Regions from separate parts of the Paenibacillus sp. J22P165 genome, predicted to be linked through region 1. Evidence: riboswitches for the same ligand, from Rfam matches in the RefSeq annotation. Region 1 holds a riboswitch; the other holds the start of a gene.
What was found. Region 1 has a riboswitch for FMN ahead of AC58QM_RS29315 (DMT family transporter). Riboswitches for the same ligand answer to the same signal wherever they lie in the genome.
Positions count from the first base shown of each region.

Region 2: it holds a riboswitch for FMN, as region 1 does, so the genes downstream of both, ribD (bifunctional diaminohydroxyphosphoribosylaminopyrimidine deaminase/5-amino-6-(5-phosphoribosylamino)uracil reductase RibD) here and AC58QM_RS29315 (DMT family transporter) in region 1, are expected to answer to the same signal.

Region 1 covers NZ_JCAUAP010000014.1:91,341-96,300, reverse strand. Annotated here, with positions in the region: gene AC58QM_RS29320 (Ger(x)C family spore germination protein) at 1-1,090, shown strand, start outside; FMN riboswitch at 1,147-1,294, shown strand; gene AC58QM_RS29315 (DMT family transporter) at 1,481-2,389, shown strand; gene AC58QM_RS29310 (sugar phosphate isomerase/epimerase family protein) at 2,450-3,250, shown strand; gene AC58QM_RS29305 (TrkH family potassium uptake protein) at 3,280-4,629, shown strand; gene AC58QM_RS29300 (TerD family protein) at 4,872-4,960, shown strand, end outside.
Region 2 covers NZ_JCAUAP010000002.1:405,228-410,187, reverse strand. Annotated here, with positions in the region: gene lysA (diaminopimelate decarboxylase) at 1-727, shown strand, start outside; gene AC58QM_RS05990 (peptidylprolyl isomerase) at 845-1,276, shown strand; gene AC58QM_RS05985 (hypothetical protein) at 1,924-3,126, shown strand; FMN riboswitch at 3,292-3,466, shown strand; gene ribD (bifunctional diaminohydroxyphosphoribosylaminopyrimidine deaminase/5-amino-6-(5-phosphoribosylamino)uracil reductase RibD) at 3,696-4,805, shown strand; gene ribE (riboflavin synthase) at 4,822-4,960, shown strand, end outside.

The sequences.
Region 1 (4,960 bases):
TGTGCTCACGTTGACTTTCAGCTTGCATTTGGAGAAAAACGTTTTGGAGAAATTAGGCATGACGATCGCGGCGGGGTATGACCAAGGTGAGGGAAATAAAATCAATGCTACCTTTGTGATTCATCAAATAGATCCGAACTCCAGATCGAATGTCATGACAATTAGTTCAGAGGGATTGACCAGTAAAGGTGCACGTGTTGCTGCTAATCGGAAATCGAATAAGAAAGTCGTATCGGGTCAGTTGCGGGTGGCCGTTTATGACTATAAGCTGGCACAGAAGGGGCTTTTACCCTTGGTAGATACTTTATTTCGGGATGCTTCAATTGCTAGTACGGTGTATATGGCTGTCAGTAAAGATACGGCACAGGATTTGTTAATGCATAAATATACACAGTTCCCAGATGTCGGAACATTCATCGTCGACAACATCAATCAGAATATTATTGAGGAGCAGATGGTTTCAGGCACCTTACATGAGTTCCTTTCGGCTTTGTATTCTACGGCAGACCCGATGGTGCCACTGTTAGAAAGAAAAGGCGATACGGTTGAGCTTAAAGACGTGGCTGTGTTTAGTGAGGATAAAATGGTAGGAACTGTTGACCCGAAGGAAGCTTTCTTCCTCAAGACGATAAGGGGTCGATATAAAACAGGCAGTATTGAACTGTCTTTGGACACGGATCAATTGGGAGATATCGCGAAGCAAGTCAAGGATAAGACGGTAAGAGTAGTGCTCGAGAATATTTCTAGCAATAGTACCAAAAGGCTGATTAGCCAAAATCCGCTGAAGTTTCAGGTTACTATTCAATTGAAGGGCATGCTTACGGAAAGTTCTGCACAATTTGATCTCGGTCAGGCCGAGGTAATTCAAGCCCTGGAAAAGCAAATGAACAAAAAATCCGAAGCGCACATACAAGCTTTATTAAAGAAATTAACGGCCTTAAACTCAGATCCAGTCGGATTTGGCGAAGTCTACCGCAGTCGGGTGTATCATTCCAATCTGACCAGCGAATCGTGGCATGACATGTACAAAACTGCCTCGTACGATGTCCATGTAGATATGCGGATCGTGCGATTGGGGCAAATCCAATAGCGCATAAAAAGTGTTGCCAATCAAACTGTAACCTGATAGTATACACTTAATCGAATATGAACCTTCGGGGCAGGGTGCAATTCCCTACCGGCGGTGAGGATACGTGTGTGTATCTCCAGCCCGCGACTCCTAGCCAGCAATGGCTGGGACTGACTTGGTGTAATTCCAAGGCCGACGGTATAGTCCGGATGGGAGAAGGTGAAGAACAGCTTGTTAAATTTTTATTAAATTTAACAGGTCTGTTTGTCAATGCCCCCGTTGAAATGAACGGGGGCATTGTTTCTTCGAGAAGGTTCAATTCAGACCGTATACTAGGAGGTTTTTGAATTGGAAAATGCATTTAAGTTTGGAAGTAAGGGTGCGACTGCCCAGTCAACTCGTACAGGTGGTATGAGTGGGATCTGGTATGTAGCGCTTGGCGCCACACTGTGGGGATTGGATCCGCTCTTTCGGATCCTCTTGTTAAAAAGCTTGACCTCAGCGCAAATCGTATTCATTGAACATGTTTTATTGGCCATTTACGCTGTACCTATCCTGATAAAGTATCGCAGGACGTTAACTGGCAAGCTATCCCTGGCCGTCATAGGAGCACTGCTCTTCATCTCTTGGGGAGGATCGGCTATCGCTACCATTCTCTTCACTGCGGCGTTCTCTCATGGAAGTGCCAACGCCATCTTACTTTTGCAGAAATTACAGCCCTTATTCGCGATTATATTAGCTCGTGTTCTATTAAAAGAAACATTGCCTTCAAAGTTTTTTGGATACATTGTTGTGGCACTGTTAGGTACTTATCTGTTGACGTTTGGTCTCGGTTTGCCTGACATGGGCTTGAAGGATTTAGGTACGATCAGCTGTTTATTATCAATTCTGGCAGCCGTATTATGGGGCGGTTCAACCGTGATGGGGAAATACTTGCTTCAGCAAAATTTGAATTTCCCAATTGTCACTTCACTGCGCTTCTTACTGGCCCTCCCGTTATTAACGGTCGTGCTTTTAGTAAGTGGTGACCATTGGCAGTTGAACGGTTCAAGCAGCGGGCTGACGATCATCGCAGTAAACCTGCTGTTCCAAGCCTTTTTCCCTGGATTGCTCAGCATGCTGCTTTACTATAAAGGTTTATCATCGACGAAAGCGTTCTTTGCTACGCTAGCTGAACTTGCATTCCCTGCTGTTGGTGTATGCATGAATTGGCTTGTATTTGGCCAAAAGCTGACGATAGGGCAACTGCTTGGTTTCATCCTGATTTGGTTAACCTTATGGTTGATGAGTCAGCAAAGCCGGGTTAAAAATTTACACTAGTCAAATAATGGCAGATGTTTTAAGCTTGACTCATTGATGTAATGAGGAGGGCTTTTTAGGATGGAAATTAAATTATTCAAAGCATTGTGGGGCATGGAGGGTTCTCTAGAGTCCCAGTTTGAGCGTATTGCTGCTGCGGGTTATGATGGCATTGAGGCACCTATGCCGACTCTAGCCGACGAGGAACAGTTCCGGAAGCTATTAGAAGCGTATCATATGGACTATATCGCCATGGTCTTTACTGAAGGACCTAATCATATTGCTTCATTCGAGGAACAAGTGGCACGTGCGGTATCCTTTCATCCCGTCAGCATAACTTCACATAGCGCGAAGGATGCGATGCCGTTCGAAGAGCAAGTCGAATACTTCCGTGTAGCAGCTGCTATTGAGCAGAAATGCGGTATCGGGATTGGCCATGAGACTCACCGCGGCAGAGCGTTGTATAATCCTTGGGAAACTGGCAGGCTGCTGGATGCTGTGCCTGGGCTCAAGCTGACAGCGGATTACAGCCATTGGTGCTGTGTTACCGAGACCACTTTGGAGAATCAAGAAGAGAATCTACACAAGTCTTTTTCCCGTGTCCAACACATACATGGCCGTGTAGGTTATGCACAAGGACCACAAGTCCCAGACCCAAGAGCGCCGGAATACGCACACGAATTACAGCGGCATATGAGCTGGTGGGATAGCATCGTTCAAGCGAAGAAGGAGTCCGGCGAAACAACGATAACCTATACGCCAGAGTTTGGACCTCCAGGTTATTTGCATACCTTGCCATTTACGAATCAACCAGTAGCGGATTTATGGGAAGTATGCCTTTGGATGGGAAAACATTTCAAAGGACAATATAAGAGTATCTAATCCTATTACTCTCTGTTGAAGGTACAATCATGCTAAGCAAATTACAGAAAATGCCTGCCTCGCGACTGATTGTGATCGCATATTTAATTGCCATATTTTTAATTGCTATCCTTTTAAAATTACCTATTAGCTTGCAATCGGGCGCCACAATCTCTTTTGTGGACGCCCTCTTTACTTCCGCCAGTGCTGTCAGTGTGACAGGCCTCACGACGGTAGGGATCAAAGATACGTTAAGCGGCTTCGGTATTGGCGTACTAATCATGGCTTTTCAATTCGGTGGTATCGGCGTTATGACGCTAGGGAGCTTTTATTGGCTATTGTTCGGGCAGGAGATCGGATTGCTGCAGCGCAAGATGATAATGATTGACCAGAATCGCAACAATTTATCTGGGCTCGTTCAGTTAATGAAGCTAGTACTAGGCTTTACGTTGATTCTTGAGGCGATTAGCACACTGGCCTTTGGCTTGTATTTTTATTTCGCTGGGGAATACGGATCGATATGGAGCGCAATGTATTATGGCATGTTTCATACCATTTCGGCGTTTACGAATGCAGGTTTTGATTTGTTCGGCAATTCTTTACTCGATTATTCGGGAGATTATTTCGTACAGGCACTCACTATGCTATTGATTGTATTAGGCGGGATTGGGTTTCCAGTACTGGCTGAGTTGAGAGAGTATTTGTGGGGTGGCCATAAAAATTTCCGTTTCTCCTTGTTTACGAAGCTTACCATCATTACAACCTCAGTGTTGTTATTGTTCGGAGCGATCGGATTTTGGTTAACGGAGCGAACGCATGCGCTGGCAGGTATGAGTTGGCATGGGAAGATATTAAGCTCATTATTCATGTCTGTCACATCACGCAGCGCGGGGCTGACAACGATTGATATTTCTACTATAACGGAGGCAAGCTTACTGCTTGTATCCATACTAATGTTTATAGGCGCAAGCCCCTCCAGTATGGGGGGCGGTGTCCGGACAACGACAGTAGCCGTCATTGTATTGGCTTTGATTGCATATGCACGCGGGGAGAAGGAGCCGAAGGTGTTTGGCCGGATGATTAGTCAAGAGGACTCCCTCAAGAGCTTTGTGTTTTTCTTAACGGGAATTGCACTGTTGCTTGGAGGAATGTTTGTGCTGCTCATGGCAGAGCCGAATCGTTGGGGAGTGTCCGCCATCCTATTCGAGGTAGCCTCGGCATTTGGAACGTGCGGTTTGTCTACGGGAATTACAGCTGATTTGGGCAGCGTTAGTAAAATCTCATTGATTGTGCTCATGTTTATTGGAAGGATTGGTTTATTTCTGTTCTATACCTTATTTACCAACGGGAAGAAGAAACCTCTTATCCGTTATCCAGAAGAAAAGCTGATCATTGGATAAACAGCAACCAGAAACAGACGAATGGAAATTTTTTGAATATCATATGTTGTATGATGTTATACTAAGATAAAACGCAGCCTAGGATTATCCTGTGGCTGTTTTTGTTTTTGAATTCTGGGGGATTTTGACTACTAAAGTCGAATTCACAAATAATTTACCCAGGAAAGTGAAACGTGATTGAATTTCATGCGTATCAGATAAGGGAGTTCACTAAAACAGGTAAGCGAAGGGAGGTGGCCTCGTTGACAATCAGTTTAGTCAAAGGTCAAAAGATTGATTTAACTAAAGGTAACGCAGGTCTTTCTAAAGTTGTGGTTGGATTGGGTTGGGA
Region 2 (4,960 bases), on a different contig from region 1:
GGGTATTCATTCGCATATTGGTTCGCAAATTTTCGAAGTCGAAGGTTTCCGTATTGCGGCTGAGAAGATGGCTGAATTCGCCATTCATGTGCGCGCAGAATTAGACGTCACGTTCAAGGTAATTAACCTTGGCGGTGGCTTTGGTATTCGTTATGTTAGCGAAGATACACCGCTTCCAGTGGCTGTATACGTCAAAGCGATTACAGATGCTATCAAAACGAACTTCGGCAGCAACGGTTACCCGCTTCCTGAGATTTGGGTTGAGCCGGGCCGCAGCATCGTTGGTGATGCAGGTACGACGCTTTACACGGTCGGTACAACAAAGGATATCCCTGGGGTACGCAAGTATGTCGCCGTGGATGGCGGAATGACTGACAATCCGCGTCCTGCGCTTTACGATGCTGTTTATGAAGCGGGACTTGCTAATCGTGCGACTGAGCAGCCAGTTGAGGTTGTTTCAATTGCCGGCAAATGCTGTGAAAGTGGCGACATGTTGATCTGGGATGTGAATCTGCCGAAGGTTGCGGCTGGTGATATTCTAGCGGTGTCAAGTACAGGAGCTTACAATTACTCAATGGCTAGTAATTATAATCGTATTCGCAGACCAGGTGTTGTTTTCGTCAAAGACGGCCAAAGTGACCTTGTCGTGAAACGTGAATCCTTTGATCAAATCGTGGGCAATGACGTGATTCCAGCGAGAATGAAACAAGTAAGCAAAACGATCTAATTGCATTATACGACGAGTAGGAGGCCCCTTCGTTAAGAAGGGTTCCTTCTGCTGTTTGTGTAATGCTCTCATTCATAGTAGAATAAGATATTATTTCCTAAAGGAGTGAACCACACAATGGCAAAACAAGCAAAGATCCAACTAGCAGGTGGCGGAGAGGTTATCATCGATCTTTTTGAGAAAGATGCACCGAACACTGTCGCTAACTTTGAAAAACTAGCAAACTCTGGTTTCTACAACGGACTTGTCTTTCACCGCGTTATTCCAGGATTCGTAGCACAAGGTGGTTGCCCAACTGGAACAGGTACTGGTGGCCCTGGTTACCAAATCAACTGTGAAATCAACCCAAACAAACATGAGCGTGGCTCCCTAGCTATGGCACATGCGGGTCGCAACACAGGCGGAAGCCAATTCTACATCGCTTACCAACCGCAACCACATTTGGATGGCGGACACACAGTGTTCGGTAAAGTATCCAAAGGTATGGAGCTTGTTGATGCTTTCAAAGGCAAAGACAAAATGGAAAAAGTAGAAGTAGTAGAAGTATAATAACAAGCAAACAAAACTGCTCGGACTTCGGTCTGGGCAGTTTTTTGTATTGGGACTATAGGCAAATAGATGGGGTTCTGCAGAGAGAGGGCTATGGTTGATAGATGGATTTTCTGTAGAGAGAGCCTTACGTGAATAGATGGATTTTCTGTAGTTAATTCATTGGGTTTTACGATAAAAGGCCAAATTAATGGATTTCATGCTGTTATTTTTAGCTATTTTTACAGAAAAGAGCGTTTTGAGAAGAAATAACTGTACTTTTTCCGTTTAAATGGAATATTGATAGAATTCATCAGGAATAGCTGTATATTTTACAGTTAAGTGGTATCCCTGAACCCTGAACCCCAAAAACTTAGCTACTCTGTAAACCAACACATCAGGAGAGCGTAAACGCCTCAACAACGCAGCACCACAGCCACTCAACTACGCGATTGCCTAGCAGTTCAACTCCTAGCGCACTTTCAACTAATCAACTCAATACATCACTAGCTCAACTCCCCCCGTCATCAGGCACGCCAGTAACAAGGACCCTATCCCAGTAATTTTCCAACGCATATACACCTAGTCCAACTCCTCTGATTTCGAAATACCGACTCAACCAGAACCTACTCCCTTATGGATACGTCAAACTTAAAAAGGGAATACGTATGAAAGGTGATGTCGATTTGAACCATTATTGGCTAAGGTATGTAGGAGCAGGTATAGGGATCGTTATGCTCTGTTTATTATCTTGGACAGGAAGAGAGCGGACAACGTTCACTGTTCAAAGCCCGCAACATATGTCTATACTCACCGAGGTAGACGAAACTAAAGAATCCTCAGTAACGGTGAGGCGACCTATGATTGAGCAGCTTCGATTAGAGCTTAGTCAAACACATGAACCTATTCGTGATATGAAGGAATGGCTTGAAACTCGAGTATCATCCTACGATTCCAAGAAAGAGCCGTTAGAAGTCATCCAAAAGGATTTAGATCAAGATGACCTTTCGAATGAATGGGTTACTGTGCTGGTGGAGGAAATAACAAATGAGCAAACAGGTGCGATCCAGGAAAGAAAAGCATACGGGGTTGTTATTGATTTTAAGGAAAATCAGTTCACCCTCCAAAGTTTGAATTTTTCATCTGAGAATAATGGCAGAGCGAAGGTCATGACTATTGAGGACCTTACAGGTGATAGCAAACCTGAGGTAGTTTGGTTGTCAATACATAGCGGAGCGCACACCACTTTTTCCGAATATATGGTGTCTTCGTGGGTAGCCGGAAAACTTGAAACTTACGAGGGAACAGCACTGATAGCTAGTGTATCCAAGGCGGAAGTTCGAGATAGGAGAATTCAGCTATCGGGTGGGCTAATTGCTTCAGTTGGAGCGGGACCCTGGCAGCAGGAATTCACGGAGTCGTATGCCATTGTTGAAGATAAGCTCAAACGGACTGAGCGTGTCTATGCGCAATCACCTTCACCGTATCACCGATTGATAAGTGGCATGTGGGCTGAGTCCCACGGATACCAAGAGCAAGCGATACGTGATTATTCGGAAGCCGCCGAGATGAAAGCTATGTCGTATCAAGATTATGCTTTTATTTTTGAAGGTGAATGGGTACAAGGTGGGAAAAATACCGTGAAGGAAGCCGAGTTCGATCGTACGATCAAACGCTTCGCACTGCTACGGAAAGATTTTTTAACGGAAGTGTCCAGAGGTGTTGCCCCTCAAAATGCTTGTTTAGCGGCCAAAAATAAAACTGGCTTCGACATGACCTGGTTGACGTACCTGAATGCACCCGCAGGCTATGCGAATCCTCATTGGGAAGATGGAACAATTTGCTCAGATATTGCCTTGTTAGAACCGTGAATTCATTGTTAAATCAACAATAATGAATTCCAAATCCATGAATTCCGACAAGTTTTATCAGAAAAAATGAAAAAAGGCCTTGCAATTTTCATGCGTGAGTGATAAATTTTTGTTTAATAAAGAAAATAAGTAGCTAAGGTTAGTTACTACTTCTTTTATAGTATGCAAAACCTTCGGGGCGTGGTGAAATTCCACACCGGCGGTGATTCGCACACATGTAGATGGTTGCGATCAGTCCGTGACCCGTTGTGAAGCTAGCGGTATCTGACAACAGCTTCGCTACGGTTGACCTGGTGTAACTCCGGGACCGACAGTATAGTCTGGATGGGAGAAGGAAAATGCGAATGCCAATTCGCTAGCATGCTTGTTCATTTTTTCACATTAACAAAAATTCGGCAGGTCTGTCTGAAAAGACTTCCTCGTCGGTATTGTTTGATTTGATCAAAAATGCAACAGGCGTATTAGCTGGTGTTTATTCGTGTTATCTAAACAATCTCTGGCCCCCATCCGAAAGCGGAAGGGGCTTTTTTGCATTAGATTCAAATGGCGTAAGAAGGCGGTGAACATCCATGCAGCTATTGAACGACGAAGCCTATATGAGACTTGCGTTACAGATGGCAGAGAGCGCACTCGGTCAAACCGGGATTAATCCTGTTGTAGGCTGTGTGCTTGTTAAAGAGGGCCGCATTGTTGGCATGGGTGCACATCTCCAACGTGGACATGGCCATGCCGAGGTGCTGGCGTTGCGAATGGCAGGTGAGGAAGCTAAAGGCAGCACAGCTTATGTGACACTTGAGCCATGCAGTCATTACGGTAAAACACCGCCATGCAGTGACCGCCTCATCGAGGCTGGCGTATCTCGGGTCGTTGTCGCGGTCACAGATCCGAATCCATTAGTTGCCGGCACAGGCATAGCCAAACTGCGTGGACATGGTTTGGAAGTCAGCGTAGGCTTGCTTGGTGAAGATTCCGCGAAGTTGAACGAAGTGTTCAACAAATTCATTGTCACACGCATGCCATTCGTGACGATGAAGACGGCGAGCACACTGGACGGCCGCATCGCGTCCAAGACCGGCGACAGCAAGTGGATTACATCCGAAGCGTCGCGTGCTTTCGTTCATACCCTGCGCCACCGGCATCAGGGTATCCTCGTCGGCGTCCAGACGATCATCGCCGACGACCCGCAGCTGAGCACGCGAGGCGACGTACCGGCTGTGCAGCCGGTACGCATCATCGCGGACTCGCAGCTGCGAGTCCCGCTCGGCGCCCGCGTGCTCACCGAGCAGGATCGTCAGCCGACGATCCTGCTCGCAAGCGCACAGGCGCCCGCGGAGCGGCGTGCCGCGCTTGAAGCGCGCGGCATCACGATCCTCACCTGCGGGGACGGCCCGCAGGTGGATCTGACGCTCGCCATGCAGCAGCTGGGCGAGCGCGAGATCGGCTCCATCCTCCTCGAGGGTGGAGGCCGATTGAATGGCGCCATGCTGGAGCGGCGCCTGATTGATAAGCTGGTACTGATGTTTGCGCCGAAAATTATCGGCGGTGGCGGGGCAGCACCTGTAAACATCCACTTCGACGGCTACGCGAAGATGGATGACGCTATTACGCTCGACCGACTGCGAGTCGAGCAATTCGGACCGGACATTTGCATGACCGGTTATCCGATGTATAAGAGCTAGAGAATGGAGGAGTGGCATGTTTACCGGCATTGTTGAAGAAATCGGCCACATGCGCCGCATTCATAGTGGTGGGCAAGCGATGGTACTAACCATTGGCGCCAAAAAAATATTAGAAGATGTTCATCTAGGAGACAGTATTGCGGTTAATGGCGTGT